DNA from 2 places in the Streptomyces sp. AHU1 genome. Region 2 is predicted to be linked to the other one. Evidence: predicted binding sites of a transcription regulator. Region 2 holds the regulator's gene; the other holds the start of a gene.
What was found. Region 2 encodes HspR, which represses chaperone genes until heat shock. Its sites were predicted from a motif close to TTGAGNNNNNNNNNCTCAA; they were not measured.
Positions count from the first base shown of each region.

Region 1 (6,005 bases), 1.2 Mb from region 2:
CGGAACGGCGGAGGCGCTCCGCGCACGGCACGGCGAAGGCCCGGGCCTCCCTCACGGGACCCGGGCCTTCCCCTCCGGTGGCGTCCTCCCCCAGTGCTCAACGCCTGGGAGGTGCCCCCTACGCCGCCACCGGGACCTCCGGCACCGCGCCGTTCGTCGCCGGCGCCAGCGCCAGCTCCAGGACCTGGCGGACGTCCGTGACGGTGTGGACGTCGAGCTTCTCCAGGACCTCGGCCGGGAGGTCGTCCAGATCCGCCTCGTTGCGCTTGGGGATGATCACGGTCGTGACACCCGCCCGGTGCGCGGCGAGCAGCTTCTGCTTCACCCCGCCGATCGGCAGGACGCGGCCGGTCAGCGAGACCTCACCGGTCATGGCCACGTCCGTGCGGACCAGCCGGCCGGACAGCAGCGACGCCAGGGCGGTCGTCATCGTGACGCCCGCGCTCGGTCCGTCCTTGGGGACCGAGCCCGCCGGGAAGTGGATGTGCGCGCCCCGGTCCTTCAGGTCGCCGACGGGGAGTTCGAGCTCCGCGCCGTGCGAGCGCAGGAAGGAGAGCGCGATCTGCGCCGACTCCTTCATCACGTCGCCGAGCTGGCCGGTGAGGGTCAGACCGGCCGCGCCCGTCTCCGGGTCGGCCAGCGACGCCTCCACGTAGAGGACGTCCCCGCCCGCGCCGGTGACCGCGAGCCCGGTGGCGACACCGGGCACCGCCGTGCGGCGCTCGGCCGGGTCCTGCGCCGACTCGGGCACGTGGTGCGGGCGCCCGATGAGACCGCGCAGGTCGGCGTCGGTCACCGTGAACGGCAGCTCCCGGTCGCCCAGTTCGTGCTGGGCCGCGACCTTGCGCAGCAGCCGGGCGATGCCCCGCTCCAGGTTCCGCACGCCCGCTTCCCGGGTGTACTCCCCGGCGAGCTTGCGCAGCGCGCTCTCGTCGAGGACGACCTCGTCCTTCTCCAGACCGGCCCGCTCCAGCTGGCGCGGCAGCAGGTGGTCCCGGGCGATGACGACCTTCTCGTCCTCGGTGTAGCCGTCGAGGCGGACCAGCTCCATCCGGTCGAGCAGGGCCTCGGGGATGGCTTCGAGGACGTTGGCCGTGGCCAGGAACACCACGTCGGAGAGGTCGAGTTCGACCTCCAGGTAGTGGTCGCGGAAGGTGTGGTTCTGCGCCGGGTCGAGGACTTCGAGCAGCGCCGCCGCCGGGTCGCCCCGGAAGTCGGAGCCGACCTTGTCGATCTCGTCGAGCAGGACCACCGGGTTCATCGACCCGGCCTCCTTGATCGCGCGCACGATCCGGCCGGGCAGCGCGCCGACGTACGTACGGCGGTGTCCGCGGATCTCGGCCTCGTCCCGGACGCCGCCGAGGGCGACGCGGACGAACTTGCGGCCCATGGCGTGCGCGACGGACTCGCCCAGCGAGGTCTTTCCGACGCCGGGCGGGCCGACGAGCGCGAGCACGGCACCGCCGCGGCGGCCGCCGACGACCCCGAGGCCCCGGTCGGAGCGCCGCTTGCGCACGGCCAGGTACTCGGTGATGCGCTCCTTCACGTCCTCCAGACCGGCGTGCTCGGCGTCGAGCACGGCCCGGGCGCCCCTGATGTCGTACGCGTCCTCGGTCCGTTCGTTCCACGGCAGTTCCAGGACGGTGTCGAGCCAGGTCCGGATCCAGCCGCCCTCGGGCGACTGGTCACTGGACCGCTCCAGCTTCTCGACCTCCTTGAGGGCGGCCTCGCGGACGTTCTCGGGGAGGTCGGCGGCCTCGACGCGGGCGCGGTAGTCGTCGGACTCGTCCTCGCCGCCCTCTCCCTTGAGGTCGCGCAGTTCCTTGCGCACGGCTTCCAGCTGGCGCCGCAGCAGGAACTCGCGCTGCTGCTTGTCGACGCCCTCCTGGACGTCCTTGGCGATGGACTCGGCGACGTCCTGCTCGGCGAGGTGCTCGCGGAGCTGCTCGGTGGCGAGCTTGAGCCGGGCCACCGGGTCGGCGGTCTCCAGCAGTTCGACCTTCTGCGCCACGGAGAGGAAGGGTGAGTAACCGGAATTGTCGGCGAGGGCGGAGACGTCGTCGATCTGCTGCACCCGGTCCACGACCTGCCAGGCGGCGCGCTTGCGCAGCCAGCTGGTGGCCAGGGCCTTGTACTCCTTCACCAGGTCGGCGACCCGGCCGGGCAGCGGGTCGGGCACGGTCTCCTCGACCCGGGTGCCCTCGACCCACAGTGCGGCACCGGGACCCGTGGTCCCCGCGCCCACCTTCACGCGTCCACGTCCCCTGATCAGCGCACCCGGGTCGCCGTCGGCCAGCCGGCCGACCTGCTCGACGGTGCCGAGCACGCCGGTGCTCGCGTAGGTCCCGTCGATGCGTGGCACCAGGAGTACCTGGGGCTTTCCGGGCGTTGAACGGGCGGCGGCCTGGGCTGCCTCCACCGCGGCGCGCACATCGGTGTCGTTCAGGTCCAGCGGAACCACCATTCCGGGCAGCACTACCTCGTCGTCGAGCGGCAGCACGGGCAAGGTGAGTGATGCGGACGTCGAAGCCATGATCTCCCCTTCGGCATTCAAGTTGAGCTATGCCGACTCAATGCTCGGGAGTCCCGCAATGTTCCCCGACGGCCGTTCGCTGTGAGCGATCATCCGCGGCATCCGCGCGGGCGTGCCGTCCGGCCCCGCGAGCCGTCACCGGGGACACCGGTGGCCCGGGACGCAGGGCGCTCGGGATGCAGGTGGCCACCAGCGGCCGGATGGTGGAGTCATGAACCACCACCTCGCCCAGCACAAGCTCGACATCGACACCCGGCTCGTCACGACCGGCGCCGCGCTCACCGTGGCCGGAACCCTGGTGGCGTGCACCGGCATGGCCATCGCGGCCGCCGCCGTGTTCGCCGCGGGCCGGCGCATGGTCCGGACCATGGACGTGCCGCCGTCCCAGCAGGCGGTCCAGCAGTGGCGGCGCGCCAAGGAGGCCTCCATGGCAGGCCTGCAGGCGTGGCAGTCCGCGTCCGAGACCCACAACGGCTCGCACACCCACTAAACCTCGGGGCGAAGGGCGGACTCCGCCCGCGCCCTCCGGCGGGTCCGGGACCAGCCGCACGGCCGGTCCCGGCGGGATCACCCGCGCGAACACACCGGGTGCGCTCGCGTCATGCGGGCATGCCCCCGGGTACCTCGACGCCCGGACGGCTCGACCGGGTCGCGTCCGGTCCCGCGCCCCCTCGGGAAAGCCGGCCGCTCCTCATGGGACCCATAAGAAAGGAGGAACGGAAGAGAATAAGGAGAAGGAGGGGAAGAAGGGGAGAGGAGTGGAGACTCCGGGGCGCGTCCGGGACCCCGGCCGACCATCGCGTCAACCTCGCGCGTTCCGCCGTCACCCCCAGGGCCCGCCGTCACCCCGGGGACCACAGGCCCCCGCCTGACCGCGCCCCGCGCCGCCGAAGACCCCGGCCACGGGCCCCTCCGCCGGCAATTCCCGCGATCCGTACGGGTGGAAGTGCCAGGATGACGGCCATGACTGCCTCGTACGACACCCCCGAGGTCATCGACCGCCGCCAGGGCCCGTACGGCGAGGTCGTGCTGCGGCGCCACGGCGCGTTGCTGCAGATCATCGCCAACGGGTGCTTCCTGATGGACACCTCCGACGGGCGTTCCGAGCGGCTGCTCATGGACGCGGCCCACGACGCCCTCGACGGGCGCCCGGAGCCGGACGTGCTGATCGGCGGACTCGGCGTCGGGTTCTCGCTGGCGCACGCCGCCGCCGACCACCGCTGGGGACGCATCACGGTCGTCGAGCGCGAACGGGCGATCATCGACTGGCACCGGAACGGCCCTCTCGCCGCGCTCTCGGCCCGGGCACTCGCCGACCCGCGCACCGAGATCGTCGAGAGGGACCTCGTCGAATACGTCAATGAGATCTCCGACACGTTCGACGCCCTGTGCCTCGACATCGACAACGGACCCGGCTGGACGGTCACCGAAGGCAACGCGGGGCTGTACGGGAAGTCCGGACTGGCAAGCTGCGCAAGGGCGTTGAGGCCGGGCGGCGTCCTCGCCGTGTGGTCGGCGCAGCCCTCTCCGGAATTTGAAGGAACCTTGCGCAATGCCGGATTCGTGAAGGTACGTACCGAAGTGATCCCCGTTGCCCGGGGCGTTCCCGACGTGGTGCACCTCGCGGTAAGACCTGGATAGCCGCGGCGCACCGACTGCCCGTACCCTGCTTGCCTGGCGCGGATCATTGAGGCGTCAAGCGCAGTCATGGGATCACCCCACGGATTCCGGAAAGCACACTTCAGGGGCGGGCGATGGAGCAGACACAGACCTCCCAGAACAGCACTGCGGCGACCCCGGGCGCTCAGCGCCGGGTTCTGGTCGTCGAGGACGACCCCACGATCGTCGACGCCATCGCGGCCCGTCTGCGAGCCGAGGGGTTCCTCGTGCAAACCGCGGGCGACGGCCCGGCCGCCGTCGACACCGCAGAGGCATGGCAGCCCGACCTGCTGATCCTCGACATCATGCTGCCCGGCTTCGACGGTCTGGAGGTCTGCCGTCGCGTGCAGGCCGCCCGCCCGGTGCCGGTGCTGATGCTCACCGCGCGCGACGACGAGACCGACATGCTGGTCGGGCTCGGGGTCGGCGCCGACGACTACATGACCAAGCCGTTCTCGATGCGCGAGCTGGCCGCCCGGGTGCACGTCCTGCTCCGCAGGGTCGAGCGCGCGGTGGTCGCGGCCTCCACCCCGCGCAGCGGCATCCTGCGGCTCGGCGAGCTGGAGATCGACCACGCGCAGCGCCGGGTGCGGGTCCGCAGCGAGGACGTGCACCTCACTCCGACCGAGTTCGACCTGCTCGTCTGCCTCGCGAACACCCCGCGTGCCGTACTCTCGCGCGAGCAGCTGCTCGCCGAGGTGTGGGACTGGGCGGACGCCTCCGGCACCCGGACGGTCGACAGCCACATCAAGGCGCTGCGCCGCAAGATCGGCGCCGAGCGGATCCGTACGGTTCACGGCGTCGGCTACGCACTGGAGACCCCGACTCCCTGAGCCGGGCCTGGGCAGGAGACGTCGGGACCCGTTCGACCGGGACCCGCGTGAGGGGCTGATGTGATGAGCGGACTCGGAGAGCGGGGACGCGGGCTCGGCGAGCGCGCGTCCGTGGAGCGCAGGAGTTCGGGCTGGGGCGAGGTGCGGCCCTTCTCGATCAAGACGAAGCTGGGCGCGCTGGTCGTCATCTCCGTGCTCATCACCACCGGTCTGTCGATGATCGCGGTGCACACCAAGACGGAGCTCCGCTTCATCACGGTCTTCTCGATGATCGCCACCCTGCTGATCACGCAGTTCGTGGCGCACTCGCTCACCGCTCCGCTGGACGAGATGAACGCGGTGGCCCGCTCGATCTGGCACGGCGACTACACCCGCCGGGTGCGGGACGACCGGCGGGACGAGCTGGGCGACCTGGCCCAGACGATCAACCTCATGGCCGACGAGCTGGAGGCCCAGGACCGTCAGCGCAAGGAGCTCGTGGCGAACGTCTCGCACGAGCTGCGCACCCCCATCGCGGGACTGCGGGCCGTCCTGGAGAACGTCGTGGACGGTGTCTCCGAGGCCGATCCCGAGACGATGCGCACCGCGCTGAAGCAGACGGAGCGCCTCGGGCGGCTGGTGGAGACCCTTCTCGACCTGTCCCGGCTGGACAACGGCGTCGTACCGCTGCGCAGGCGGCGCTTCGAGGTGTGGCCGTACCTGTCCGGGGTACTGAAGGAGGCCAACATGGTCGCCTCGGCGCGCGCGGACCTCGCCTCGGGCTCCGGCGGCGGCCACACCCGCACGGACGTCCATCTGCACCTCGACGTGTCCCCGCCGGAGCTGACCGCGCACGCGGACCCGGAGCGGATCCACCAGGTCATGGCGAACCTGATCGACAACGCGGTCAAGCACAGCCCCCCGCACGGCCGGGTGACGGTACGGGCCCGCCGGGGCGACCATCCCGAGTCGCTGGCCCTGGAGGTCCTGGACGAGGGGCC
Region 1 covers NZ_CP174283.1:5,951,312-5,957,316, reverse strand. Annotated here, with positions in the region: gene lon (endopeptidase La) at 119-2,533, opposite strand; gene ACICHK_RS26700 (hypothetical protein) at 2,745-3,023, shown strand; gene ACICHK_RS26695 (spermidine synthase) at 3,497-4,174, shown strand; gene ACICHK_RS26690 (response regulator transcription factor) at 4,288-5,025, shown strand; gene ACICHK_RS26685 (HAMP domain-containing sensor histidine kinase) at 5,089-6,005, shown strand, end outside.
Region 1: a site for HspR is predicted at 2,556-2,574, ahead of lon (endopeptidase La). Genes of this name have one in related genera too.

Region 2 (6,005 bases):
CACCGGCAGGGCCAAGGTCTCCTGGTCCAGGAACGCCGAGATGGACCTCGCGGGATACCGCGTCTACCGCCGCCTCAAGGGCAGCACCGCGTGGGCCCTGCGGACCACGACGACCGCCACCTCGTACACCGACACGTCCCTCCCGGAGACCGGCGCCACCTACTACTACGAGGTCCGTGCCCGCGACAAGGCGGGCAACGAGTCGGCGGGGACGGCCGACCGGGGCGTCACCACCGTCGACAGGACCCCGCCCGCGGCGCCGTTCGTCGAGATGGACGTCTGCCCCGACGACCAGCCCTACGCGGCACCGGAGCTCGTGACCACCGCGGCGAACGCGGCCGACATCGCGCTGTACTCGATGCAGCGGCTGAACCCGTCGACCGGCACCTGGACCACCGTGTACTCCGGCACCAAGGGCGCGATCTGCGACACCGGGTACCGGGCCGACGGCAGCAAGGTCACCTACCGGGGAAGGGCCCGCGACGCCGCCGGGAACTGGTCCGCGTACTCGGCCGCCACCACGTTCACCACGTCCGACCGGACACCGCCGGCACCCGTCTCCGGCGTCCGCGTCGAGTACCTGTCGGGTGTTCCCCATCTGACGTGGTCCCCGGTCACCGACGCCTCCTCGTACCAGGTCCTCCAGTACGACCCGTCGAGCGGCGGCTGGTCCGACGCCCTGCCCGGCGGCGGCACCACCACGCGGACCGACATCGTGCCGCGCCAGCTGGCCGCGGTCGCCGACGGCTACCGGTACGCGGTGCGCTCGGTGGACGCCAGGGGCAACGCCGCCGCCCCGGCGGAGACCACCCTGACGATGGCCGACCGGCCCGAGGCCGTCCCCGCGTACGAGACCACCGCGAACCGGTTCGGCGAGGGGGTGATGATCGAGTGGACGAGCGCCGATCCGTGGACCTTCGACGAGGGCCCGCTGCTCACGTACAAGATCGTCCGCACCGACCCGGCGACCGGGCGGAGCACCACCGTGGAGCTCTGCAAGCCGAACATCATGTTCGACGACACGCTCCGGCCCCCGTCGACGTACTGGTCGTGGGCCGATGACCGTGCCCCGTCCTACGCGGGACGCAAGGTGGTCCACGGCACCTGCTGGGACGTCTCCGGAGCCTCCGAGACGACGTACGAGTACCGGATCGTCACCATCGACCCCTACGGGCACGAGTCGCGGACCGGCCCGGCCGCCACGGCCACCACACCGGACACCGAACGCCCCGCTCCCGTGGAGAACCTGACGGCGGAGCAGCTCCCGCTCGGCGTCCGCCTGACGTGGACACCGCCCGCCGACGACGACATCACCAAGTACAAGGTCTGGCAAGGGGTCACCGACCCGGAGACCGGCGGGACGCGGTGGGCGGGCAACTGCTGGAGAAGCACCTCCCTGGCTCCCACCGAGATCCTCTGCCCCACCGTGCCCGACGGCGCCACCCACGTCTACAAGGTGGCTGCCTCGGACGGTCAGGTGGACGAGGACGCCGGACCGGAGGCCTACCGCCCCGCCGAGGTCTCCGTCACCCTGCCGGACACCCGCCCGCCGGGCTGGACCGGGACCGACGTCCGCGAGGACCAGTACCCGGAGCTGGTGGTCCGCTGCGGCGAGACCATCTACGACATGCCGTGCGGTGACCACACGGACTACCGCTGGGAGAAGTGGGACGCGGCCGCCGGCACCTGGACCACGTTCGCCACGGGCAAGGTGACCGCCCCGAAAACCCACATGGACACCACCGTGAACGAGGACCGGCTGGGGCTGTACTACTACCGCGCCGTCTACATCGACCCGACGGGCGAGGAGGAGGTCGTGAAGCAGCAGGCCTACGGCATCTGGGACGACTGGCTCTGACCCGGACCCGAACGCGAAGGGGCCCGGCGGTTCGGACGAACCGCCGGGCCCCTTCGCGTGATGGACTACTCGGCCGCCCGCTTGGGGCGCCACACCACCAGTGCGCTGGTGTGCTGGACCTCCTGGTACGGGACCAGGTCACGCCGGTAGGAGGCGTGCACGGCGGCCTCGCGCTGCTGCATGGCGGCCGCGGCCCCGTCGAGGGCCGACTCCAGCTCCGCCACGCGGGACTGGAGCGCGGCCACCTGGTTCTCCAGCTCGATGATGCGCTTGATGCCGGCCAGGTTGATGCCCTCGTCCTGCGACAACTGCTGCACGGTGCGCAGCAGTTCGATGTCACGGGCCGAGTAGCGGCGGCCCCGGCCGGCCGTGCGGTCGGGAGAGACCAGACCGAGCCGGTCGTACTGACGCAGGGTCTGCGGGTGCAGTCCGGAGAGCTGGGCCGCAACCGAGATGACGTAGACCGGGGTCTCCTCGGTCAGTTCATAGGGGTTGCGTCGACGACCGGTCGTGTCCATGGCTCCGTCATGCTCCCTTCGCGGCCTGGAACAGCTCCGTCCGCGGGTCCTCACCCGCGGTCGCCTCGCGATACGCCTCCAGGGCGTCACGAGCCTTGTCGGACAGGTCCTGGGGGACCGCCACCTCGACGGTGACCAGGAGGTCTCCCCGGCTGCCGTCCTTGCGGACCGCGCCCCTGCCCCGGGCGCGCATGGTGCGTCCGTTGGGGGTGCCCGGCGGCAGCTTCAGGGTCACCGGGGGGCCGCCCAGCGTCGGCACCTTCACCTCGCCGCCCAGCGCCGCCTCCGAGAAGGTGACGGGCACGGTGACGGTGAGGTTGTCGTCCTTGCGGCCGAAGACCGGGTGGGCGTCGACGTGGACCGTGACGTACAGGTCCCCCGCCGGGCCTCCCCGCTCTCCGGGAGCGCCCTTGCCGCGCAGCCGGATCCGCTGGTTGTCGCTGACCCCCGCGGGGATCCGGACCTGCATCGTGCGGGACGACTTGGCCCGGCCGCTGCCCTGGCACTCCATGCAGGGGTGCTCGGCGATCAGGCCGCGGCCCTTGCAGTCCGGGCACGGGTCCGTGAGCGAGAATCCGCCGCCCGAGCCCCGCGCCACCTGGCCGGTGCCGACGCAGGTCGGGCACACGCGCGGTGTGCCGTTCTTGTCGCCGGTGCCCGAACAGGCCTTGCAGGCCGCCTGCGAGGTCATGCGCAGCGGAACGGTCGCGCCGTCCACCGCCTCCGTGAAGGAGAGCGTGACCTCGGTGTCGATGTCCTGGCCGCGCCGGGGCTGCGTACGCGTGCCCGTGCCGGCGCCGCCGCGGTTGAACAGGCCCCCGAAGACGTCACCTATGCCGCCGCCGAAGCCGCCGGCTCCTCCCGCTCCCTGGCCCTGGGCACCGCCTCCGAAGAGGTCGCCCAGGTCGAAGTTGAAGTTGCCGCCGGCGCCGGGACCGGGCCGGAAGCCACCGCTGCCGAAGAGGGCGCGTGCCTCGTCGTACTCCTTGCGCTTCTTGGCGTCGCCGAGCACGTCGTTCGCCTCGGAGATCTCCTTGAAGCGCTCCTCGGCCTTGGCATTGCCCTTGTTGGCGTCCGGATGGAACTCGCGGGCGAGCTTCCGGTACGCCTTCTTGATCTCGGCCTCGGTGGCGTCCTTGGGGACGCCGAGGACCTTGTAGAAGTCCTTCTCGATGAAGTCCTTGGTGCTCATCCCCGACGTCCCTCCTCCCTCGTCCGTTCAAGCTCAGCCCTCGTCCGGGCCACCGCTCTCCTTGTCATCGGCCGCCTCGGCCGGCTCCTCGGCCTTGACCGTCTGCGCCCCGGGCTGCGGCTCCGCGACGGCCACCCGCGCGGGGCGGATGGTGCGCTCGCCGAAGCGATACCCCGGCTGCAGAATCGCCACGCACGTCGTCTCCGTGACGTCCGGCGCGTACGAGTGCATCAGGGCCTCGTGGATCGTCGGGTCGAAGGGCTCGCCCTCCTTGCCGAACTGCTGGAGTCCCATCTTCGCCGCGACGGTCTCCAGGGATTCGGCGACGGACTTGAATCCGCCGACGAGTTCCCCGTGGTCCCGCGCGCGGCCGATGTCGTCGAGCACGGGCAGGAGTTCGGTCAGGAGGTTCGCCACGGCGATCTCCCTGACCGCGATCCGGTCGCGCTCGATGCGGCGGCGGTAGTTCTGGAACTCGGCCTGGAGCCGCTGGAGGTCCGCGGTGCGCTCGGTCAGTGCCGTGCGCGCCTGGTCCAGCTGGGCCGTCAGGCCGACCAACTGTGCTGCTGCGTCCCCGTCCGGGGCCGCCGCCCCCTCCGCAGAGGGGGTGGCGGTCTGCGGCTCGGCGTCGTCAGAGGTGGCGCCGGAAGGGACGTCGGGCTGCTCTTCGAAGCCCGGGGTCTCCTCCGTCACGCGGCACCGTCCCGGCGGTCCTCGTCGACGATCTCGGCGTCGACGACGTCGTCGTCGGCCTTCGGGGCCTCGGCGCCGTGGGCGTCGCCGCCGGCGGCCTGGGAGGCCTGGGCGTCGGCGTACATGGCCTGGCCGAGCTTCTGCGAGACCGCGGCGACCTTCTCGGTGGCGGTGCGGATCTCGGCGATGTCCTCGCCCTTGAGCGCGCCCTTGAGCTCCTCGACGGAGGCCTCGACCTCGGTCTTGATCTCGCCGGGGACCTTGTCCTCGTTGTCCTTGAGGAACTTCTCGGTCTGGTAGACGAGCTGCTCGCCCTGGTTGCGGGTCTCGGCGGCCTCGCGGCGGGCGTGGTCCTCCTCCGCGTACTTCTCGGCCTCCTGGCGCATGCGGTCGACCTCGTCCTTCGGCAGCGAGGAGCCGCCGGTGACGGTCATCTTCTGCTCCTTGCCCGTGCCGAGGTCCTTCGCGGTCACGTGCATGATGCCGTTGGCGTCGATGTCGAAGGCGACCTCGATCTGCGGGACACCGCGCGGGGCCGGCGGCAGGCCGGTCAGCTCGAACATGCCGAGCTTCTTGTTGTACGCCGCGATCTCGCGCTCGCCCTGGTAGACCTGGATCTGCACGGACGGCTGGTTGTCCTCGGCCGTCGTGAAGATCTCGGACCGCTTGGTCGGGATCGTGGTGTTGCGCTCGATGAGCTTGGTCATGATGCCGCCCTTGGTCTCGATGCCGAGGGACAGCGGGGTCACGTCGAGGAGCAGGACGTCCTTGACCTCACCCTTGAGGACACCGGCCTGCAGGGCGGCGCCGATGGCGACGACCTCGTCCGGGTTCACGCCCTTGTTGGCCTCGTTGCCGCCGGTCAGCTCCTTGACGAGCTCGGCGACGGCGGGCATACGGGTCGAGCCGCCGACGAGGACGACGTGGTCGATCTCGGACAGCTGGATGCCGGCGTCCTTGATGACGTTGTGGAACGGCGTCTTGCAGCGCTCCAGGAGGTCGGCGGTCAGCTGCTGGAACTGGGCGCGCGTGAGCTTCTCGTCCAGGTGCAGCGGGCCCTCGGCGGAGGCCGTGATGTAGGGCAGGTTGATCGAGGTCTCGGTGGACGAGGACAGCTCGATCTTGGCCTTCTCGGCGGCCTCGCGCAGACGCTGGAGCGCCATCTTGTCCTTGGCGAGGTCCACGCCGTGGCCGGAGCGGAACTGCTGCACCAGGTAGTCGACGACGCGCTGGTCCCAGTCGTCACCACCGAGGTGGTTGTCACCGTTGGTGGCCTTCACCTCGACGACGCCGTCGCCGATCTCCAGGAGGGACACGTCGAAGGTGCCGCCACCGAGGTCGAAGACGAGGATCGTCTGGTCGTCCTTGTCGAGGCCGTACGCCAGGGCGGCGGCGGTCGGCTCGTTGACGATGCGAAGGACGTTCAGACCGGCGATCTCGCCGGCTTCCTTCGTCGCCTGGCGCTCGGAGTCGTTGAAGTACGCCGGGACGGTGATGACCGCGTCGGCCACCTTCTCGCCCAGGTACGCCTCGGCGTCGCGCTTCAGCTTCTGCAGGATGAAGGCGCTCATCTGCTGCGGGTTGAAGCTCTTGCCGTCGAGCTCGATCTTCCAGTCGGTGCCCATGTGACGCTTCACCGAACGGATGGTCCGGTCAACGTTGGTGACCGCCTGGCGCTTGGCGACCTCGCCGACGAGCACCTCGCCGTTCTTCGCGAAGGCGACGACGGACGGCGTGGTCCTGG
Region 2 covers NZ_CP174283.1:4,764,235-4,770,239, reverse strand. Annotated here, with positions in the region: gene ACICHK_RS21335 (PA14 domain-containing protein) at 1-1,858, shown strand, start outside; gene ACICHK_RS21330 (heat shock protein transcriptional repressor HspR) at 1,924-2,376, opposite strand; gene dnaJ (molecular chaperone DnaJ) at 2,384-3,568, opposite strand; gene grpE (nucleotide exchange factor GrpE) at 3,602-4,261, opposite strand; gene dnaK (molecular chaperone DnaK) at 4,258-6,005, opposite strand, start outside.